Stieleria varia: one gene and its partner. The protein of the gene in region 1 interacts with the protein of each later gene in a pairwise test. Links are inferred from orthologs where the notes say so. Each region holds a gene or a part of one and is shown on either strand. Other genes may lie near its edges. The genes, in order: pepT and tpiA.

What was found.
Region 2: the proteins of pepT (region 1) and tpiA interact in binary tests that used the Escherichia coli proteins (3 or more experiments, as listed by UniProt). The link is inferred for Stieleria varia from one-to-one orthologs.

Annotation. Positions count from the first base shown.
Region 1 is NZ_CP151726.1:9,380,918-9,390,607, forward strand. What follows is about bases 15-2,895. They hold pepT (peptidase T), read left to right. Parts: upstream 15-776; coding sequence 777-2,015; downstream 2,016-2,895. Other genes in these bases: Pla52nx_RS31710 (3'-5' exonuclease), read right to left, coding at 15-637; Pla52nx_RS31720 (alpha/beta hydrolase), read left to right, coding at 2,088-2,852; Pla52nx_RS31725 (DinB family protein), read left to right, coding at 2,853-2,895. Also shown: more of Pla52nx_RS31710, read right to left, coding at 1-14; more of Pla52nx_RS31725, read left to right, coding at 2,896-3,413; Pla52nx_RS31730 (hypothetical protein), read right to left, coding at 3,444-3,608; Pla52nx_RS31735 (Fpg/Nei family DNA glycosylase), read left to right, coding at 3,937-4,740; Pla52nx_RS31745 (PVC-type heme-binding CxxCH protein), read right to left, coding at 5,082-8,201; Pla52nx_RS31750 (efflux RND transporter periplasmic adaptor subunit), read left to right, coding at 8,435-9,690. UniProt on the Escherichia coli protein: Cleaves the N-terminal amino acid of tripeptides.
Region 2 is NZ_CP151726.1:1,016,249-1,026,048, forward strand. What follows is about bases 4,355-7,345. They hold tpiA (triose-phosphate isomerase), read left to right. Parts: upstream 4,355-5,467; coding sequence 5,468-6,223; downstream 6,224-7,345. Other genes in these bases: aroF (3-deoxy-7-phosphoheptulonate synthase), read left to right, coding at 4,434-5,471; secG (preprotein translocase subunit SecG), read left to right, coding at 6,264-6,956; Pla52nx_RS03585 (YicC/YloC family endoribonuclease), read left to right, coding at 7,016-7,345. Outside these bases: Pla52nx_RS03545 (hypothetical protein), read right to left, coding at 1-347; Pla52nx_RS03550 (hypothetical protein), read left to right, coding at 463-681; Pla52nx_RS03555 (TylF/MycF/NovP-related O-methyltransferase), read left to right, coding at 871-1,674; Pla52nx_RS03560 (class I SAM-dependent methyltransferase), read left to right, coding at 2,015-2,941; Pla52nx_RS03565 (glycosyltransferase), read right to left, coding at 2,869-4,245; more of Pla52nx_RS03585, read left to right, coding at 7,346-7,957; gmk (guanylate kinase), read left to right, coding at 8,124-8,723; Pla52nx_RS03595 (DNA-directed RNA polymerase subunit omega), read left to right, coding at 8,708-8,986; Pla52nx_RS03600 (hypothetical protein), read left to right, coding at 9,066-9,500. UniProt on the Escherichia coli protein: Involved in the gluconeogenesis. Catalyzes stereospecifically the conversion of dihydroxyacetone phosphate (DHAP) to D-glyceraldehyde-3-phosphate (G3P).

The DNA of each region.
Region 1 (9,690 bases):
TGTCCAGAACATCGCATCGGCAATAGTCGCTGATGGCCTGCAAGTCCCCCGCGTCGTATTGCTCCTGGACTTGGTCGCCCGTCAAAGTGATCTTGCCGGGTTTGCCGAGGATCTGAGCCGCCAGATTCAGACCGCCGTTGAAACGCGTCGCACTGAAATTCGTCAACAGATCTTGCAGGTCCATGTGGGCGTCGACAGAAAACCGATTGCGTGGCGATCGATAGCCGTCGGATTTGAACCACTGGCCGAGCGAGATTCCGTAGCGAAAGGCGGCCATTTCCATCAGCGGGAGGTCAAAGGTGCGTCCGTTGAAGGTCACCCATTGCGGGCGTTTGTAGACCTCCCAGCCCTTCCAAAAGTGGGCCGTGATCACGTGGCTGCGAAACTTGGGCTCGTCCAAGGAAACCAGATCGATCAACTGAAAATCCTTGGCGACTTTCGCCACCACGACGGAAATCGGCATTTGGAACGTGTAGGGTATGAAGGTCGTCCCCTTTTGCTCCATCAATTCGTCCTGGTAAGTCTTAATCGCCTCACAGGCAGAAAGACCCTGTCCCGGGTAGCGGACTTTCGCGATCAGCTCACCATCGGCGATACTTTCGCAATCAAAGACTAAATGAGCTACGGCTTCTGGCATCGCGTAGGTTCGATCAGGATGGAGACGAAGTCATGAACGCCGAGGCGATAACTTACCACACCCGCCCGATTGTCGAACCCACCCGGAGCAACAACGCGAGATGATTTCGAACGACCCCAACCACTCGTACCATCGCGTCGTGATCCGCCGGGATCGCCTGCTGGAGAGGTTTCTCCGCTATGTCCAGATTGGCACGGCGGCGGATCCGCACAGCCAAACCTATCCCAGCACGGCATCTCAAGCGGCGTTGGGCAAGATCCTGCTCGCCGAGCTGCAGGAGATGTCCGTCGACGACGCCCACCAAGACGAAAATGCACTCGTGTGGGGAACCGTGCCCGCGACAGACGGCGGCGGCAGCCCCGCGGTCGCTTTGGTCGCCCACATGGACACCTCGCCGGAGGCCCCGGGGGATAACGTTCGGCCGCAAGTCATCGATGCGTACGCGGGAGGCGATATCACATTGCCGTCAGGCGAGATGATCCGAGTCGACTCGTGCCCGGCGCTAAAACAACTGATCGGCAGCACACTTATCACAACCGATGGCACCACGTTGTTGGGTGGAGACGACAAAGCCGGTGTGGCGATCATCATGGAACTCGCCCACACTCTGATCGAAAACCCGCATCTGATGCACGGCCCGGTTCGAATCCTGATGACTTGCGACGAAGAGATCGGCCATGGCACGGACAAGATTGATCTGGATAAACTCGATGCGACGGTCGCCTACACGGTGGACGGCGGCGGTGCAGGCGATATCGACGTGGAAACCTTTTCGGCAAATGCCGCGACGGTCCGATTCATCGGCGATAACATTCATCCGGCGATCGCCAAAGGACGCATGATCAACGCCGTGCGTGCGGCGGCCGATTTTGTCGCTGCCTTGCCGCGCGACACCGATACGCCGGAAACAACCGACGGACGCGATGGGTTCATTCATCCCCATACGATCAGCGGTGGTGTCGGCCAGGCAAGGGTCGATCTGATCTTGCGTTCCTTTGAAACCGACGACCTGGATCGCTACGCCGCTCAGCTCGAGCAGGTGGCGCAATCCGTGGCCGATAAAACGCCGGGCCTGAAATTCGAAGTCTCCATCCGACGTCAGTACCGAAATCTGCGTGACGGACTGCAATCCTTGCCCCAAGCTGTCGATTTGGCCCAACAAGCATTCCAGAATCTCGGACGCCCTTGCAGCCTGGAGATTGTCCGCGGCGGGACCGATGGTTCACAATTGACCGAGCGAGGTTTGCCGACGCCTAACCTGTCCAGTGGACAACACAACATCCACAGCGTTCGTGAATTTGCCTGCTTGGATCAAATGGTTCAGGCGGTCGAACATCTCATCGAGACCTTGCGGTTGTGGAGCGAACAGCGATGCTAGTGGAGCGTCAACTTTTAATCTTTCGGTGAGCCGTCCATCAAATTGGGCAGCAAACGCAAAGCGGATAATGAAATGATTTCCCCAGAAAAAGTACGCTTCGGCGACCTGGACAGCTACGTCGTTGCTCCGCGCAGTCGACCGGAATTGGCCGTCGTGCTGTGCCACGGCTATGGCGCCCCGGGACATGACCTGCTGGGCGTGGCGATGGAATGGATCGAGTGCCTGGGTTCGGATGCGTCGCGAATTCTGTTTGTTTGCCCGATTGCACCTCACTCGCTCGCGGAGTTCGGGATGCCCCAAGGTCGCGCATGGTGGCCGCTGAACATGGCCGCGCTGATGGACATGGTCCAGGCCAAGCGGTTTGATGAACTGCACCAAAAAGAGCCGCCGGGAATCGTCGAGGCTCGGGAGGCACTTTCCTCACTGATCCGTGCCGTCGTCCGTGAAGTCGCCAGAAAAGAAATCCCGTCAGGAGAAAAAGCGCCCCTTGCGCTGGGCGGATTTTCTCAGGGGGCCATGCTCTCGATGGAAACCACGCTCCGAGGTGACATCCCCAAGCCACAGTTGCTGATGCAGTTTTCTGGAACCGTCGTGTGCGAGTCTCAGTGGAAAGCAGCCATGCCAGATCACTTGGCGGGAGTCCAGGTCTACCAAGCACACGGCACCCAGGATCCCATCCTGCCGTTCGAAAGCGCCAAGCGTTTGAGGGATCTGCTGAAAGAATCCGGTGCCGATGCACGATTCCATGAGTTCCTTGGACCACACACCATCGATTCGCAGTCGATCAACGACACCGCGGACGCCATCAAAGATCTGCTTGATCAATTGGAAATCTAAATGAAACAGCGATTTGCAAGTCGCCGTTGCGTGGGCGATGAATACTCAGCCGACTACCATCGACAACTGATAGAGAACGTGCCGGGCGACTGTGTTCTCTCGGTCATGCAGGACCAAATGCATTGGCTCTGTGAACTTGCCAGTAGCATCAGCACCGAACAAGTCGACCGAATCCATTCACCGTATGGATGGACCATTCGCCAAGTTTTTGAACACTGTGCGAACGCCGAACGTGTGAGCGGCTATCGAATCTTGCGGTTTGCCGCCGGTGACCCAACGCCACTACCAGGCTGGGACGAGAATGCGTATGCGGATAGCCGATTCGGCCTGGGCAACTTCTCGCACTTGATCACCGAGCTGGGCGATTTGAGAAAAGCAAATCTGATGTTGCTGAAGCGATTGTCGCCGCTTGCTTGGGACCGTCGAGGGACGGCCGACGGCCAGCAGCTCACCACGCGCGCGCTGGCGTGGATTGCCGCTGGTCACCTGCAGCACCATCTTGAGATCGTTGAAAAACGATGCGGTGTGATGGTGCCACGTCATTCGAATCGAGGCGAGTGATCCCGATTCATCGTCTCGCTGAGCCAAAGATTACTCAGCGGTTGTTTCCGTCGACTCTTCTTCTTGTGCCACTTCTTCTGGAGTGACTTCTGCAGCAGGCTCCACCACAGCGTTCTGTGGCTCACCGCAACCCGTCAGGGTCGTCAACGTGCAGAAAACGGGAAGCAACAGGAACAGGAATGCGAACTTGCGCATGATGGGCCTCGAATCTGGTTTGAATTGAAATCTGTGTCGGGACGTTATTCGTAGGCGGTCCCGACACAACCGCCAACTAGAAGTATTCCCTGGTAACCCATCCAGAACAAGCCGCCTAACGGACGAATAGGCTTCTCGCGGCAGTACAGTCCCTGCAAACGATCCAGGTTCCGGTGCCTCGAATAGGCAAGTGAACACGCCTGCCAAGCAGCTTGGAGCAGGAATCTGCCGTTCCCACCCCTTCACGCTTGATTCTCCGCCCGCAATCGCCCCAAACCGTTGTCTTCCTCTCCCCCGCAACGCCAAACCAGCGACCAAAAAAATATTGATGCCAGAAGGACACAAAACCCATTGGATTGCACGCCGACACGACCAGATGCTCCGGGACCAGGTGATCCGAGTCACCAGTCCACAAGGACGATTCCGCTCCGACGCCCGCAACGTATCCGGCAAAACCCTGACCGGTGTTCACGCGGCAGGGAAACATTTGTTCTACGAATTTGAAGGCCAGCGGATCGTACACATCCACCTTGGACGCTACGGCAAATATCGCGAGCATAAAGTCCCGCCGCCTCCACCGGTCGGCCAAGTACGGTTGCGAATGATCGGTACACAAGCGTGCATCGATCTGAACGGCCCGACGACCTGTCGTGTGATCACTCTCGAAACACGAGATGAGATCGTCAGCAAGTTGGGACCAGACCCTTTGGCCGGAGGCCGCAAATCCGTGGCATGGGATTCTATTTCCGTAAGCAAGAAACCGATCGGTGCGTTGCTATTGGATCAATCCGTGATCGCCGGCGTGGGAAACATTTTTCGCGCCGAGTTGCTTTACGAGATAGGGATGGATCCCAATAAGCCCGGCAATGCATTGACCAAGCCAGACTTTGATCACATGTGGAAAGTCTTGACCAGGATGATGAAGACGGGATTGAAATACGGCAAGATCATCACCGTCACAGCCAGCGAAGCCGGCAAGCCAATCTCCCAGTTGGCCGACAGCGAACGCTTTCGAGTCTATCGCCAACCAAACTGCCCCGGTTGCGACTTCGCAATTGAAACCACAGACCTAGCGTCAAGAAAACTCTACTGGTGCCCCCACTGCCAATCCCAAGCACGTCAGGCTTTCTAGCCTGTCACCTCTTGTCCCGGTCCCTTCGCCGCGACGCACCAGGCCTGGACAACACATGACGTTCGACGTAGCGGCAGACGGTAGAGAAGTGGTCGTCACTTTGAACAGCAAAACTCTTGTAGCGGCCTTGGTAGAGATGGCCGGTTCCGGTGGTGTGATAGTGTGCATGGTAGCGTGCCGTATGAGTCATCGTGACCCAGTACATCCCGGCGACATCGCATTTGGGGGGACGAGGCATGGATCGAACCCAAGGCTACGAAACGAGGGCGAGACCAACTCCACAAAACCCTACCAAAGAGAAAGCTACCCCTTCAACCAAAAAGGCTCCTGATATTCTTTTGTCAACGCTGGCGAAGGTAAGCAAGCAAGTCGGCCATTTGCTGTGGCGTCACTTCCTTTTCGATCCCCTCGGGCATCAGGGAAATGTCGTTGGATTTGATTTCCTCGATTTCATCTCGCGAAACGGAGACGACTTTGTTTTCCGCCATCTTCAACACCACGTTCCCTCCCGAATCATTGACGATCAATCCACTATAGACTTCACCGCGATCGGTCAGAATCGAATAAGACGTATAGCGTGGCTCGACCTTTGCATTGGGATCTAAGATGTCATAGAGCAAGGCTTCCGGGCTGCGATTGACCGCGTCTGTGAGGTCAGGTCCGATCTCGTGTCCGACATCTCGCAATCGATGGCAGTTGGCACATGCGCGTTGAAACACGGCCGCGCCATGTTGAGGCGATGCGTCAGCGGTCAAGGCCGACTGATACTGCCCGGCGACCGCACGGCGATTGGCCGATACCGCACCGCCTAACAACTCAGACGCAAGCGAGCGGATGGACGCGTCGCTGTGTTTGAGCAGCCGAACACGTTGATCGATGGATAGCAATGATGGCGACATGGTTTTGTCTTTCATCGCCTCAAGCATCGAAAGGGTCCCATCAGTGCGACGCAGCATGGTATCCATCGCTATGGGACGCGCCGCCGGCGCGAGTTGAGACCAATGCTCAATGAGCAACTGACATTTGGCAGTCGATACGACGCGGGAAAATGAGCGAACGGCCGCGACTTGAATCTCTGATGGTTGATCCGCACGGAAGAGCTCACGCCAAATCGGCAAGCTCTCTGCTTCACCGCGTTGAGACAACAGCCCGATTGCAGCAACGCGGCTTTCCAGAGATGCATCGGGATCGCTCAGCACCGATTCGCCGTCTCGGATCCAGTCGGCCAGAACGCCGGCGACCGCGGCAAGTTCGCTTGGGGGCGACTTCACAAAGGCCGCCAAGGTCGTTCGCCCCATGGGGCCACGATGTCGCTGCAAGCCATCCGCAAAACCAACGACGGCGGCGTATTGCCACCATGCTTGGAGCGGTGCGGGGTCGCCAAAGAATGACCGCACAAAATCCCGGATTTCGTTCGTCTCTCCGCGAGCGCCGGTGATGGCGGCCAAATCATGAACAAAGGAAAGCCGATCGTCGGTGGCGGAGGAAACAAACTCCGCGTCGGCTACACACGCTTTCAGCAGTTTCGTCGAACGCATTGCCGCCGTCGTCAGGATAGCGTCCCGAATCAGTGAGTCGTTGAAATGTTGTTTTGCTGCGTTGGCCAACGCAGCGGTCGCCCCTTCTGACGTCGTGCCGCCCAACGAAATCACGGCTTGCCGCACCACCGAATCGTCGGTGTCTCCCACGTGGCCGATCAAGGTGTCCAGCAATGCTTCGTTGTCGAGTCTGTCCGACGAGAGTTGAGCCGCTGCGGCGCGGACATGCCAGTCGGAATCTCCCAGTGCAGCGATCAAGTCTTGATCCTCCAACGCATGGATCCCCGCAAGAGTCCAGAGACAGTGCAGCCGTCCACTGGAACTTTGACTCAATCGCAACTGCTGCCGCAATGCCACCACCATTTCGCGTGAGCTGCCCGATGCGGCGTAGTCTTCTACGATCAGTTGTTGCGCGATGAATTGACGCCAGCCGTTCGGGTCGCTCAACATGGCGACTCGCTCAGCGACGGTCCTGGGCTCGACGTAGGGTGCTGGCGGAGACACGTCCTTGGCAACGATGCGATAGACGCGTCCTCGATCTTCTCCTGCGCGCCAATCCAACTTGGCGGCGATCTCTGGCGGCAAGAACTTGGGATGCTCGACCCACAGTCGATACATGTCGGCCAGATACAGTGCGCCGTCGGGTCCACTGGCGAGACTGGCCGGACGGAACCAGGGATCGGTGGATGCTAAAAAATCAACGCGTCTCTGAGCTCGACTTGCCGTCAGCATCGAGCCTTCGCGATCGATCACGCTGCGAGTCACAAGGTGCCCGATGGGTTCACACACAAACACGCTGTCTTGATAAGGTCTGTCGGATGTATCCTTTCCCAGGGCATCACCGGTCAACGCCGTCACACCGCACGCCGCGGTGTGCGTTCCCGCGTGAGAAAGGTAGTTGCTCTTCATCTCGATCAACGGATAGACGCGTGAGTCGCCGCCGGAGGGTGCAACATCGTATGACATCCGCGAGACCAAATGAAAGGGATTGCGCGCTGCGATCTCTGGCGTCAATGTAGTCGTGATGATCGGGTTGCGGTTGGTGCAGTAGAATCGGTTGCCCCAGCGATCGACCGTGTTGCCGAACTGTCCCCAACCGCCATCGGCACGAAATCGCAGCGTTCGAGGATCGAAGAGAAAGTCTCGCCGAGGCATCTCGACCGCTTCATCCGGTGACGCCGACGAGACGATCTTGCCGGGCCCGTAATTACAATGCACCCAGTTGTCGATTCCCCACCTCGGGTTTCCGATTTGCATCTGCGGGTGCGCGGGCGTGAATCCATCGAAGAGCACGTTTCGAACATCAGCGATGTCGTCGCCATCGGTATCGACCAAGTGCACGATGCGAGTTTGCTCCCCGATCAGCAAGCCGCCGCGATAGGGCATCGCGCTGTGACAAAAATTCAGGCCATCGGCAAACACGGTTCGCTGGTCCGCCCGTCCGTCGTCATCCGTGTCCTCGATCAAGACCACTCGTGAAAGCGGTGGCTCGCCCTCTGGAGGTCCCGTCGGATAGTCTCCGTATTCGACAACAAACATTCGACCTTGGGGGTCGAATGTGATGGCAACGGGATCCATGACCAGGGGCTCTGCAGCGAATAGTTCCAGTCGCAACGATTGTGCGATCTCAAAGCTGCCGAGAGAATCCTGGGCTTCCATCGGATCGGCGGTGGCCGCGTCGACCCAGTGCCGGCCTCCCCGTGTGCTTTCGATCACCTCCAGGGCATCGTCGGCAACCGTAGGCGGATCTGCAGCATGCAACGGGCAGGCGAGCCCGTAAAACACAAATGAAACGGCTAAATAGGCAGAAACAGCGAGTCGCATGGTGTGTGTCCGTTTGGTAATGCGGGCGGGGGCATCAGTGCGGGTGGGGACAATGGCAAACGCGTCATCGTAACCGCTCCAGAGCGTGTGAGCGGTCATCCTGGCCGCGAGTCACGGTTTTTCAGAGCTGCCTCGGCGACGTCGGATTGAGCCCGAAAGTAGTGGAAAGTCGGGCAAATAGGGCATTTCTGGAGGTGGTCATTTTTGACTGTCGAGTAGAATGACTGGACCCTCTGTGGTTCGTCGCATTCGAGGCGAGACCTCGACTCCCCCTCGGGGTTCAAACGAATCAGGCACTCCCGCCCCCGCCCCTTCTCAAATTGAGTCCGGCCATGCTCCATGACCGATTGTCATTATCATCGCAGCGTTGGCAATTCTGCCGTTGCCAAATTGCACATCGCCAAACCGCACATCGCCAAATTGCACATCGCCGCCGCGGCAGTCTCCTGGGAGCTTTGCTCACCGTTCTCGTGATCGCCGGATTGGTCGGCTATGCCGGCTACCGTTACATGCTGGAGAAACAGTCCGGCATCGATACGAGCACGCTCATCACCCAGGCGGTGGTGGTCGCACCCTTTGATCATATCGTGCTGGAACAGGGTGAAGTCGAGAGCAGCAGCAATATCGAATTGGTTTGTGAGATCAAGTCGCGGGGAACCAGCAGCGGAATTCCGATTCTGTGGGTGATCGACGAAGGAACCCGTGTGAACGAAGGCGACAAGTTGGTCGAACTCGACGCTGCGGCTTTGGAGACGGCGCTCAAGGAGGACAAGATCAGTGTGATCGCAGCGGAAGCCAACGTGACCACCGCTCGTGCGGCGGTGGAGCAAGCCAAGATCGCCCGGCAAGAGTACCTCGAAGGTGTCTTCAAAACAGAGGAACGTGCGATCCTCAGCGAGATGGCCGTTGCCCAACAAGACCTCCGCAAGGCCCAGTTGGCATTGGGCAGCAGCCAACGCCTGGTCGCGAAGGGCCTCGTCAAATCCCTGCAACTCGATGCAGACAAATTTGCCGTTGCCAACGCACGTAACCAGCTGGCCGCAGCGGAGGGACGCTTGAAGGTGCTGCAGGATCTGACTCGCAAGAAAATGCTGGTGCAGTTTGACAGCGACATCGAGGCCGCCGAGGCACAGTTGGCCGCCTACGAAAGCGAACTGGAGGAAGAGCAACTGCAGCTTGCCGACACGACCGCTCAACTGGAAAAGTGTGTGATCAAAGCCCCCGCGGCTGGTGTCGTCGTGCATGCCAATCGCTACAGCAGTCGTGGCGGAAACGCGGAATTTGTGGTCGAAGCCGGTGCGACGGTCCGCGAACGCCAAGCCATCATTCAACTTCCCGACCCTTCGCTGATGCAGGTCAACTGCAAAATCAACGAATCTCGCATCACCCTGATCGAAGCAGGAATGCCCGTCAAAATCGCCGTCGATGCGATCCCCGGTTTGCAGCTTCGCGGGCGAGTGACCAAGGTCAATCGCTATGCCGAACCGGGCAGCTTCTTCAGCTCGTCGATCAAGGAATACGCGACACTGATTGAGATTCTCGATCCACCAGACGTGATCCGAACCGGTATGACCGCAGAAGTCCAAAT
Region 2 (9,800 bases), 8.4 Mb from region 1 along the record:
CAGTGAAATCCGACACAGGGCTCCTCGGGCACACGTTCGTCTTCTGCTGCCTGTAAAATCTCCTGGACTTGCTGCATCCTGGCCGGATCAAGCGCCGCAGAGATGACTCGCTGTTGACCATCCGGGCCCATCGCTACCGTCGTGATCACCGCGACCGTGTCGTCGTGCTGAAGCGCAGCGATGATGTGCTCGCCGACTTGCTGCGCCGGGTTCTTGATCGTCGTGATGAACTGCGCGATCTGCTTCTTTTGTTCGCCCGTCGGTGTGACTTGGACTCCTTGACCAGGTGATGTCGATTCGGGTGATGTTGATTCGGGAGGAGACGATTCGGGCGATGGCTCGGACATGCTGTGTTCGTTGTGCTGGAATGAATTGAAAGTGAGAAACCGAATCCTAAATGATTTCAGACTCGGGGAAACCAGATGCCCGCCACGTGTCGCGCAATTGGTCGGGGGTCAAAGTTTGAATCCTGCCAAAACCCGCGACCAAATGGGCTTCGATGACAGGCAGTCGGTAAAACGCGAAATCGCCGAAGTCGGCATACATCGCCGCCGCAGGACGATCGTCGTCGCATCGATCGGTGCCACCGTGACCAGCGAAACATACGGCACGACACGTGGTGGATCGGACGACGAAAGTATCGTCCCCAAACTTGCGCGGCGGGCATCAAGGATCAATTGACGGGCGGTGCTGTTGTCGGCCATCGACGCACTTGTTTGGGGGAATCACGAAACGTTAATGCTATCAAACTTGATGATAGCGTATGCCCACGATCGACGTTGATGCCAGCGAGGTTCCTCCAGTATAGGAGTCACACGGCGGTGCAAAGTTGCGCCTCCGCCGAATACCCAACCAGCGAGACAGCCGCCCGTGTTCAAAAAACTCAAGCAAATCCGACGCCAGCGTCGCGAGCAACGTCGGTACCAAAAAATGGGCCAACCCAGCGGTTATCCGGCAGACATGCAGCGAGACGTGGTGGACACGATCATCGGCGTCCGTGACTTTACGATGACGTCGCCCGAGCGTTTGCACGGTTTGTGCGAAGCCGTTCGCTACATCCATGATGTGGGCATCCAAGGCGACATCGTCGAATGCGGCGTTTGGCGAGGTGGCAGCATGATGGCGGTGGCTAAAATGTTGAGTCAGTTCGGGGACACCGATCGGGAGCTGCATCTCTACGACACCTTCAGCGGCATGAGCGAGCCGACGGAAATGGACGTCGCGATCACGGGTGAACAAGCCGAACACTTGCTGGCAATCGAGTCACGTGAAGACGCCAAGAGCGTTTGGTGCGTTTCGGGATTGGACGAAGTTCGCAGTCATATGCAGACCACGACGTATCCCCAACATCGCATTCACTATCACGTCGGCAAAGTCGAAGAAACGATCCCCGAAGGTGCCCCAGAAAAGATCGCCCTGCTGCGTCTGGACACCGACTGGTACGAGTCGACGCGTCATGAAATGGAGCACTTGTTCCCAAGGCTTGCCGACGGCGGTGTCTTGATCGTCGACGACTACGGCCATTGGGAAGGCGCCCGACGTGCAGTCGACGAGTACTTTGCCGAGCATGGAATCGGCATGATGCTGCACCGCCTGGACTACACCGGCCGCATCGGCATCCATCACGCCAGCGTCCAACGACGCGCACGCAATTCGGCACGCGACGCGGCTTAGCCGCCACCAATTGAAACGAAAGTATGGCTCCCCTCTCCCCCAAAAACTGAGGAGCCTAAGCGAGTCAGTTTTTGGGGGGAGAGGGGCTGGGGGTGAGGGGGCAAAGCCACTTGGTTTAAACAGCTAACCCCCTAAATCAAGACTGGACGATGCACTAGCGGTTTGATGATTGAAGAGAACCGTAAGCTGCGTGGAGCGAACCGTGGGCCGCGAAAAATGGTCCGCGAAAAATGGTCCGCGAAGCATCGGGCATTGCGTATTGCCCGGCCGCTTACGCGTCGCGGCTCACCAAATTCAACTCGCTGCGAAACACAAACACATCACCTAGGAAATCACACCGATGCAACATCATTCGTCACCCAAGCTGCTCAACGTCGGTTGTGGTCGTTGCTACCACGACGAGTGGACCAACATTGATTTGGTGGCGTGTGGACCGGGTGTGCGTCAGTACGATCTACGAAAAGGTCTACCGTACGACGACGACACCTTCGACGGCGTCTATCACTCTCACGTCCTAGAGCATCTTGCCCCCGCCGACGCGCGATCCATGTTGACCGAATGCCGACGCGTCTTGCGCCCAGGCGGCGTCTTGCGGATCGTTGTGCCGGACTTGGAGGGCATCGCTCGAACTTACCTGCAAACGCTGGACGCCGCCGCCTCGCATGACGTGACCGACACCCAATCCACCGCCGCCGAGTTGGACCGAGCCAATCACCATTGGATGACGTTGGAAATGCTCGACCAGCTTTCGCGACAACGTGGCGGCGGCGAGATGGGCAAAGTTCTAGCGTCAGAGAAGCCTATCAACCGCGACTTCTTGCTGCGTCGAATGGGACATCAGGTCACGGGCAACAGTAATCGCAACGACGGTGGTGGTAAACCTCGCAAAACCATCGGGCAACGCTTGCGCCAAGTCCTCAACGGACTGCGAAAACAAACCGCGTTGGCCGCCGTGACTTTGATCGAAGGCCAAATGGGACGGGCGGCGTATCGCGAAGGCCGCTTCCGTCAGTCCGGTGAAATCCATCGTTGGATGTACGACCGAGTTTCTCTGGCTGCCTTGCTCGACGAACTCGGTTTTGACGAACCGACCGTCTGCGCGGCCCACGAAAGTCGCATCGAGTCGTTTGATCACTACCAACTCGATCGCGACGGCGATCAACAACGCAAACCGGACTCGATGTACATGGAAGCTCACAAGCGAGCAGCATCGATAGCGGTGGGCAAGTCACAGACCGAATCGTCGTCGGCGAGCAAAGCCGCGTAAAGCGATCGATACGCGTCGGCTTCGCGTTGTGCGGTGTACTGATCCGCCGCGATCCGTTTGGCGTTTTCTCCTTGCGAGCCTGTCGCCTCACGATCGCTTGCCATTGCGGCAAGTTTTTCGGCGAGATCATCTGCATCGGCCAACTTCGCCAGTCGCCCGGTCTGTCCATCGATGACTAAGTCTGGAATGCCTGAGACATCAAAACCCAGCATGGCGGTTCCGCCCGCCATGGCTTCCATCGCGGTCAACGGCAAGTTGTCTTCCGTCGACGGCACGATGAACACATCGCTGGCGTTGTAGACCTGCATCCTCGCTGCGGTTCCTTGGAGGTATCCGAGGGAACGAATGGGAATGTTCGAATCGGGGAACTGGCCACCGCCGAACACCAGGCCTTGCACCTTGCGTCCTGCACTTTGAGGCCAACCCTGTTGTGACAGTTTCTGAAGCGCCGCGATCAAGAACCGTGCGCCTTTGCGTTGATTGTCCAGGTCGGCTGCGCCGAAACAGAACACAAACGCATCGGGGTCGATGCCGAGTTGTTCTCGGGCCGCTGCGCGATCGGTCGCCGCGGCATGAACTTCGTCGGACAGTCCGTAGGGGATCCGATGAAACGACTTCGCCTGTCGAAAGATCGGACTTTCCGCGGCCTGCCCGATCAGCCATCGGCTAGGCGCAACGACGTGCAGGTTCAATCGTTTCAGCAAGCCGAGCTTGATTTCGAAATACTGTCGACTCCAGTCTTGGGGGCCACGATCCGATTCCGCCAACTGGGGACACTGGCCACAGCCCTCGGTGAACCGTCGGCATCCGGCGCTGAAGTGGCAGCCGCCGGTCAGCGGGTTCATGTCGTGCAGGGTCCAGACGATCGGCATCGCGGGGGGGATCGACGCAAAGAAGCTTTCGTAATCAATCAGCTTGGTCACCCAGTGCAAATGGATGATGTCCTCTCCGGTCAACTTGGCATTGGCGGGCGGCCACGGTGTGCGGGGGGCACCCTGGGGCGAAGAAAAAATTTCAAAGCCGGCGGGCCGACGACGCATCGCTCGTTTGAAACTTTGTCGATGAAGTCGAAACCGAATCGCCGCGGCCCACCGAGTCGGCAGGGGCATACTCCAGCGGGTTGCGACCATTGCGTTTGGGTCTGCGACCAGTGCCTTCGGGTCTGATGAGTCCGCTTCGTCGCCCAGTTTGGCGGGAAAGTAGAGCTGTGCATCGACGTTTTGCTGTCGCAGAGCGTGCGTCAGTTGGCGGGCTCCACTGGCCGCGCCCCCTTGCAGCAGACCGGTCATCAGGTGAATTTTCACGTTAGGTGGCTCCAGGGAGGCTTTCGTCGCCACTGTGACCTTGGCCCAGCGGCCTGAGAGAGGGCACATTGCGCCGGACGGAATAAATCCTTTGGCCTCGACGGAAACCGGCCCCCGTTGATACACTTTGAGGCTTCTTTGCTGCCACCCGAAATTACCCAGCCTGCCCGCTAAAGCGATTTTCTACCGTGATCCTGATCTTGAAAAGCGGTGCGACCGATGAGCAAATCCAGCACGTCCTGGATCGCGTCGACGCATTAGGCCTGCAAGCCCACCTGAGCCGCGGAACGTACCGAACGATTGTCGGCATCATCGGCGACGAACAAAAACTCACCGAAGAACCCTTGAAAGCCATCCCAGGCGTCGCCCAAGTCATCGCTGTGATGCCTCCCTACAAGTTGGCTTCGCTGGACGCGCACCCCGAACCGAGCGTCATCGATGTATCCGGCGTCAAGATCGGCGGTGGTAACTTGGCGATGATCGCCGGCCCCTGCAGCGTCGAAGAAGAAGACCGGATGCATCGGATCGCCGAAGCGGTCAGTGCAGCGGGCGCGAACTTGTTTCGCGGAGGCGCTTTCAAACCACGCACCAGTCCGTACGCTTTCCAGGGCATGGGCGAAGAAGGTCTGAAGCGATTGCGTGATGTCGGTCACGCCCACGGCATGCCGGTCGTCACCGAAGTCACCGATCCACGTTTGGTGGATTTGGTCAGCGAGTATTCCGATATGTTGCAAGTCGGCGCTCGCAACATGCAGAACTTTGCCCTGTTGACGGAAGTCGGCAAGTCGGAGCGTCCTGTGTTGCTCAAGCGAGGCATGTCGGCATCGATCAGCGATTTGTTGATGTGCGCCGAATACATCTTGTCCCAAGGCAACATGAACGTGGTCTTGTGCGAACGTGGCATCAAAAGTTTCGATACCGCGACCCGCAACCTGTTCGACGTGGCCGCCGTTCCGTTGGTGCATCAACTTAGTCACCTGCCGATCATCGTCGATCCGTCCCACGCCACGGGACGCCCGGACTTGATCCCCGCTTGTGCCATGGCCGGCCTTGCCGCCGGCGCTGACGGGGTACACATCGAAGTCCATGACTGCCCCGAAGTCGCCAAGAGCGACGGACCGCAAGCCTTGTTGCCTGAACAATATGCAGAAGTGGCGAGCCAAATGCGTAAGCTCGCCGAGCTGCTTGGAAAAACCATCTCACCGCTGCCGGAGACAATTGCGTGACCCGACGTACCATCATTGCTGGAAACTGGAAAATGAACACCCGCGCCGGCTCGGCGACCGAGTTGGCTCGCGGTGTCATGCAAGCCGTTGGCGAAAATCCGTCGGTCGAAGTCGCAGTTTGCCCGCCATCGGTGTATTTGCACTCGGTGGCTGACGTACTGGCTGGCTCCTCTGTGGGCCTGGGCGCACAAAACCTATACGCCGCCGCCGACGGTGCTTACACCGGCGAAGTCAACGCGGCAATGTTGTGTGACGTCGGTTGCCGTTACGTCATCCTGGGACACAGTGAGCGACGCGCACTGCTCGGCGAAACCGACGCCATGATCAGCGAAAAACTCGCTGCCGCGCTTGCCGGTAATTTGGTCCCGATCGTTTGCGTCGGTGAAACACTGGAGGATCGCCGATCGGATAATACCGAGAAAGTCGTCGAGACACAGTTGCGTGGATCGTTGGCTGGACTGGATGAAACACGTGCCGCTGGTGTCGTCATCGCTTATGAGCCCGTTTGGGCAATCGGAACCGGCGAGACGGCCAGCCCGGAACAAGCAGAAGCGGTTCATGCGTTCATTCGCAAACTGCTGGGCGAACTGTTCGGCAGCGAAGTCGGCGATCAGATGCGGATCCAATACGGCGGCAGTGTCAAACCGGGCAATGCCAAGGAATTACTGTCTCAACCGAATATCGACGGCGCACTGGTCGGCGGAGCAAGCCTCACGGCAGAAGACTTTGTCGGCATCATCAACGCTGCCTAGCTAGCCGCTCAATCCAAATACATTTTCAACGGAGTTTATCATGAGTTTGTTACTGTTCGCATCGTACCAAAGCGCGTTCTTGGGTTGGGCGATGGGCATCCTGTCCCTAATGCTGATCCTGCTGATTCTCGTGCAACGAGGCAAGGGCGGCGGATTGACCGGTGCATTGGGCGGACCCGGCGGTCAAAGCGCATTCGGCAGCAAAGCGGGCGATACCTTCACGCTGATCACCGTCGTCTTTGCGACGGTCTGGGCTTTGGTTTGTGCCGTCGCGATGTGGTCGCTCGGCACCCAAGTAACCGAGATCGCGGAAGTCCCTGCGGTGATCGAAAGCCGGGGCGAGGACACCGGAACCGCTGTGATCCCCAGCATGGGCGGTGACGCTGGCGACCTGAGCGGCCTCAGTGGATTGAGCGGACTGCCGTTGGACTCGGACGATTCGACCGAGACTCCCTCGATGGACCTGACGCCTGCAACGCCCGACAGCACCCCTGCGACGGAAACACCCGAGCCCGGCGATACACCGGCTGAGGAACCAACAACGACAGAGACGCCCGCAAGCGAAACTCCCGCAAGCGAAACCCCCGCTGCTGAGACAACTTCGACAGAAACGCCCGCTGCCGACGCACCTGCATCAGAAACGCCCGCCGCTGAGCCCGCCGCTGAGCCGGCCAGCACAGAGCCGGCCAGTACTGAAACGCCAGCCGAGACGGAACCGGCGCCCGCGGAGTGATTTCGCCCAGCCCGCTTTCCAGTTCTCTTGAACCCGCCTGCACGATCGCAAAGCATACCGTGACCTCAAATTCCGTCCGCAGCATGACCGGCCAGGGGCATGCACAGATCCAGAACGAGCTGGGGACGTTTTCGGTGGAGGTGCGCACGGTCAACAACCGTGGGTTGAAGTGTGTCATACGGACCAGCGACTCGCTTTCGTCTTTGGAATCCAAGATCGAAGCGACCGCGCGGACGCTAATTCATCGTGGCAGCGTGCAATTGAATCTGCAATGGCGACGTCCCGGCGACGAAACGCCTCAGCGGATTAACGAAACCGTTCTGGCTGGCTATTTTCAGCAATGTCGGCGCGTTCTCGACAAACAAAACGGGAATGGTTCGATCGATATCACGGGGCTGCTGGAGCTGCCAGGCGTCCTGATCAATTCGCCCGTTGAGGATCGACAGAATGACGATGTGATTTGGGATGCGGTACACCAAACCCTTGTCGCTGCCATCGTCAACCTCAACCAATTGCGTGACGCCGAAGGCGTAAACATGGCGGCAAGTTTAGAAGCGGATTGCCAAGTCATCCGAACGCAAGTCGATGAAATCACCCTGTTGGCGCCAGAAGCCATCGAGAGTTACCGCGAACGTTTGGAGACGAAGGTCAAGCAGGCCTTGGAGAAACACGACATCAACGTTCAGACCGTCGACCTGCTGCGTGAAGTCCAGGTCTATGCGGACCGGGCCGACATCAGCGAAGAAGTCACCCGGCTGGGCAGCCACCTGCAACTGTTCCTGGCCGTGATGCGTGGCGAACACACCGACCGAAAAACCTCCCCCGGCGACAAGTCGACGGCGGAACCGACCGGGCGTAAACTGGATTTCATCATCCAAGAGATGTTCCGCGAAACCAACACCATCGGCAGCAAAGCCAATCATGCGGGGATCTCGGCCCGGGTCGTCGAAGTCAAATGTGCGATCGAACGGATGCGAGAACTGGTCCAGAACCTGGAATAGGGAACAACGATACAATCACTGGCGCACTTCGTAGTGGGATTCGCCAGAACTCCTTTCGCCTGGGATTTCCGCCGAAATCCACTACACCATTTATTGAGGACGCGTTCCTAAAGCGATGCCAGCAAGCCGACCTGCCGCGAGAAGTGTCGGGCAAAGCGAGACAATCATGAACTCAAGCAATGCTCAATTGATTATCATCTCTGGTCCGAGCGGGGCCGGAAAATCCACCGTCGTCAATCGGTTGCTGGACGAGTGCCCGCTGCCGCTGGCGCTGAGCGTGTCAGCGACCACCCGAGCAGCACGACCGGGGGAAGTCGACGGACGGGAGTATCATTTTCTCTCCCAAGAGAGATTCGATGCCCTCAAAGCCGAAGATGCCTTTCTGGAGTGCAAAGAGGTTTTCGGCCGTGGACATTGGTACGGCACCCTGCGGAGCGAAGTCGCCTCGGGCATCGCGGCAGGAAAATGGATCATTCTGGAAATCGACGTCGAAGGTGCCTTGGACATCCTCGACCACGACGAATTTTCACCTATCACACTTTTCATCCATCCCGGAGGGATGGACGAGCTGGAGCGAAGGCTCCGAGGACGAGGGACCGAGAGTGAAGAAGCGATCAGCCGTCGACTGGAGACTGCGCTCGCTGAGATGAGATACCTGCATCGATATCAGTATGAAATCATCAACGGCTCGGTCGATGCCGCCGTTGCCCAAATCTGTCAGATTTTGAACGACAAAAAGGAAGCACAAGCATGCTCGAAGAACTGAAAGAAGAAGAGATCGTCAACAAGGTCGGTGGACGCTTCAAACTGAGCACCCTGATCCAAAAACGCTTGGTCCAACTCAACCAAGGCAGCCGCGCGTTGGTCAACGCCGACACGCACGATAAGATGTCCATCGTCTTGCAAGAGATCATGCAAGACAAAATTGTCTTGAACATGGAAAACGAAGTCGAAACGCTACAAGAACTTGACTTGGATGCCACGATCGCTGCAGCGGAAGCCCCCGAGCTGGACATGGGCGACCTGTAGGTCATGCTCCGCATGACAAAATACGGTCCCCCCATCATCACGTAGAAGCGTCTCTCCGAGACGCTAACCATTCCCTTCGATGATCGATACACGAACGAACGATCGTGAGCAACTGAAGTGGCTCGCTGCTTTCCATCTCATCATTGCAGGGCTCTGGCTTTTCAGCCTGTGGATTGTCACCAATCAGCTTCGCATTCTGAATGCTTTCGACGAGGCTCAGTCGGCAAGTGGGCCAAACGCTTTCGCCTCTGACACCCGTGGCAATCCCTTGGCTTGGTATGTGAAAGGACTTGCCGCATTGATCTCGATCTTTGTCTGCTTGAACATCGTTTCTGCAGTTTTGCTTTTCAAGCAAAAACTGCGATCGTTCTCGCTTGCTGTCTCAGGAGTCAACTGCTTGCACGCTCCCATCGGTACTGCACTAGGGGTGGTCACATTTCTAGTGCTGTTCAGGCCAAGCGTACGCAGTCTGTATAGCGAGAATCCGTTGCATCCAGCGTCGGCAGAACCCTGAAATGCTCACTGTGCGTATATCAGCAGCCGACGCTCTTTTTGTGGCTTCTTGTGTTTTTCGTGGCTCACCTGGTTCGCTGATCCTTGCCAAAGAGTGTTTGCCACAACAAGCACGAAACAACGCGAGAATGGGTGCTCTCGGAAAAGGAGCCGACGACCGCTGATACCTGGAAACACAGACAGAAGTCGCAAAGGAAGCGGGACTGGAACCAGCAAAAGCAATCCCGACGTACGATCTCGACCTGACACTACGCCCTGTCTGACACCGGGCAGGCGGTTTGAGATAAAATCGTTTTGAGGC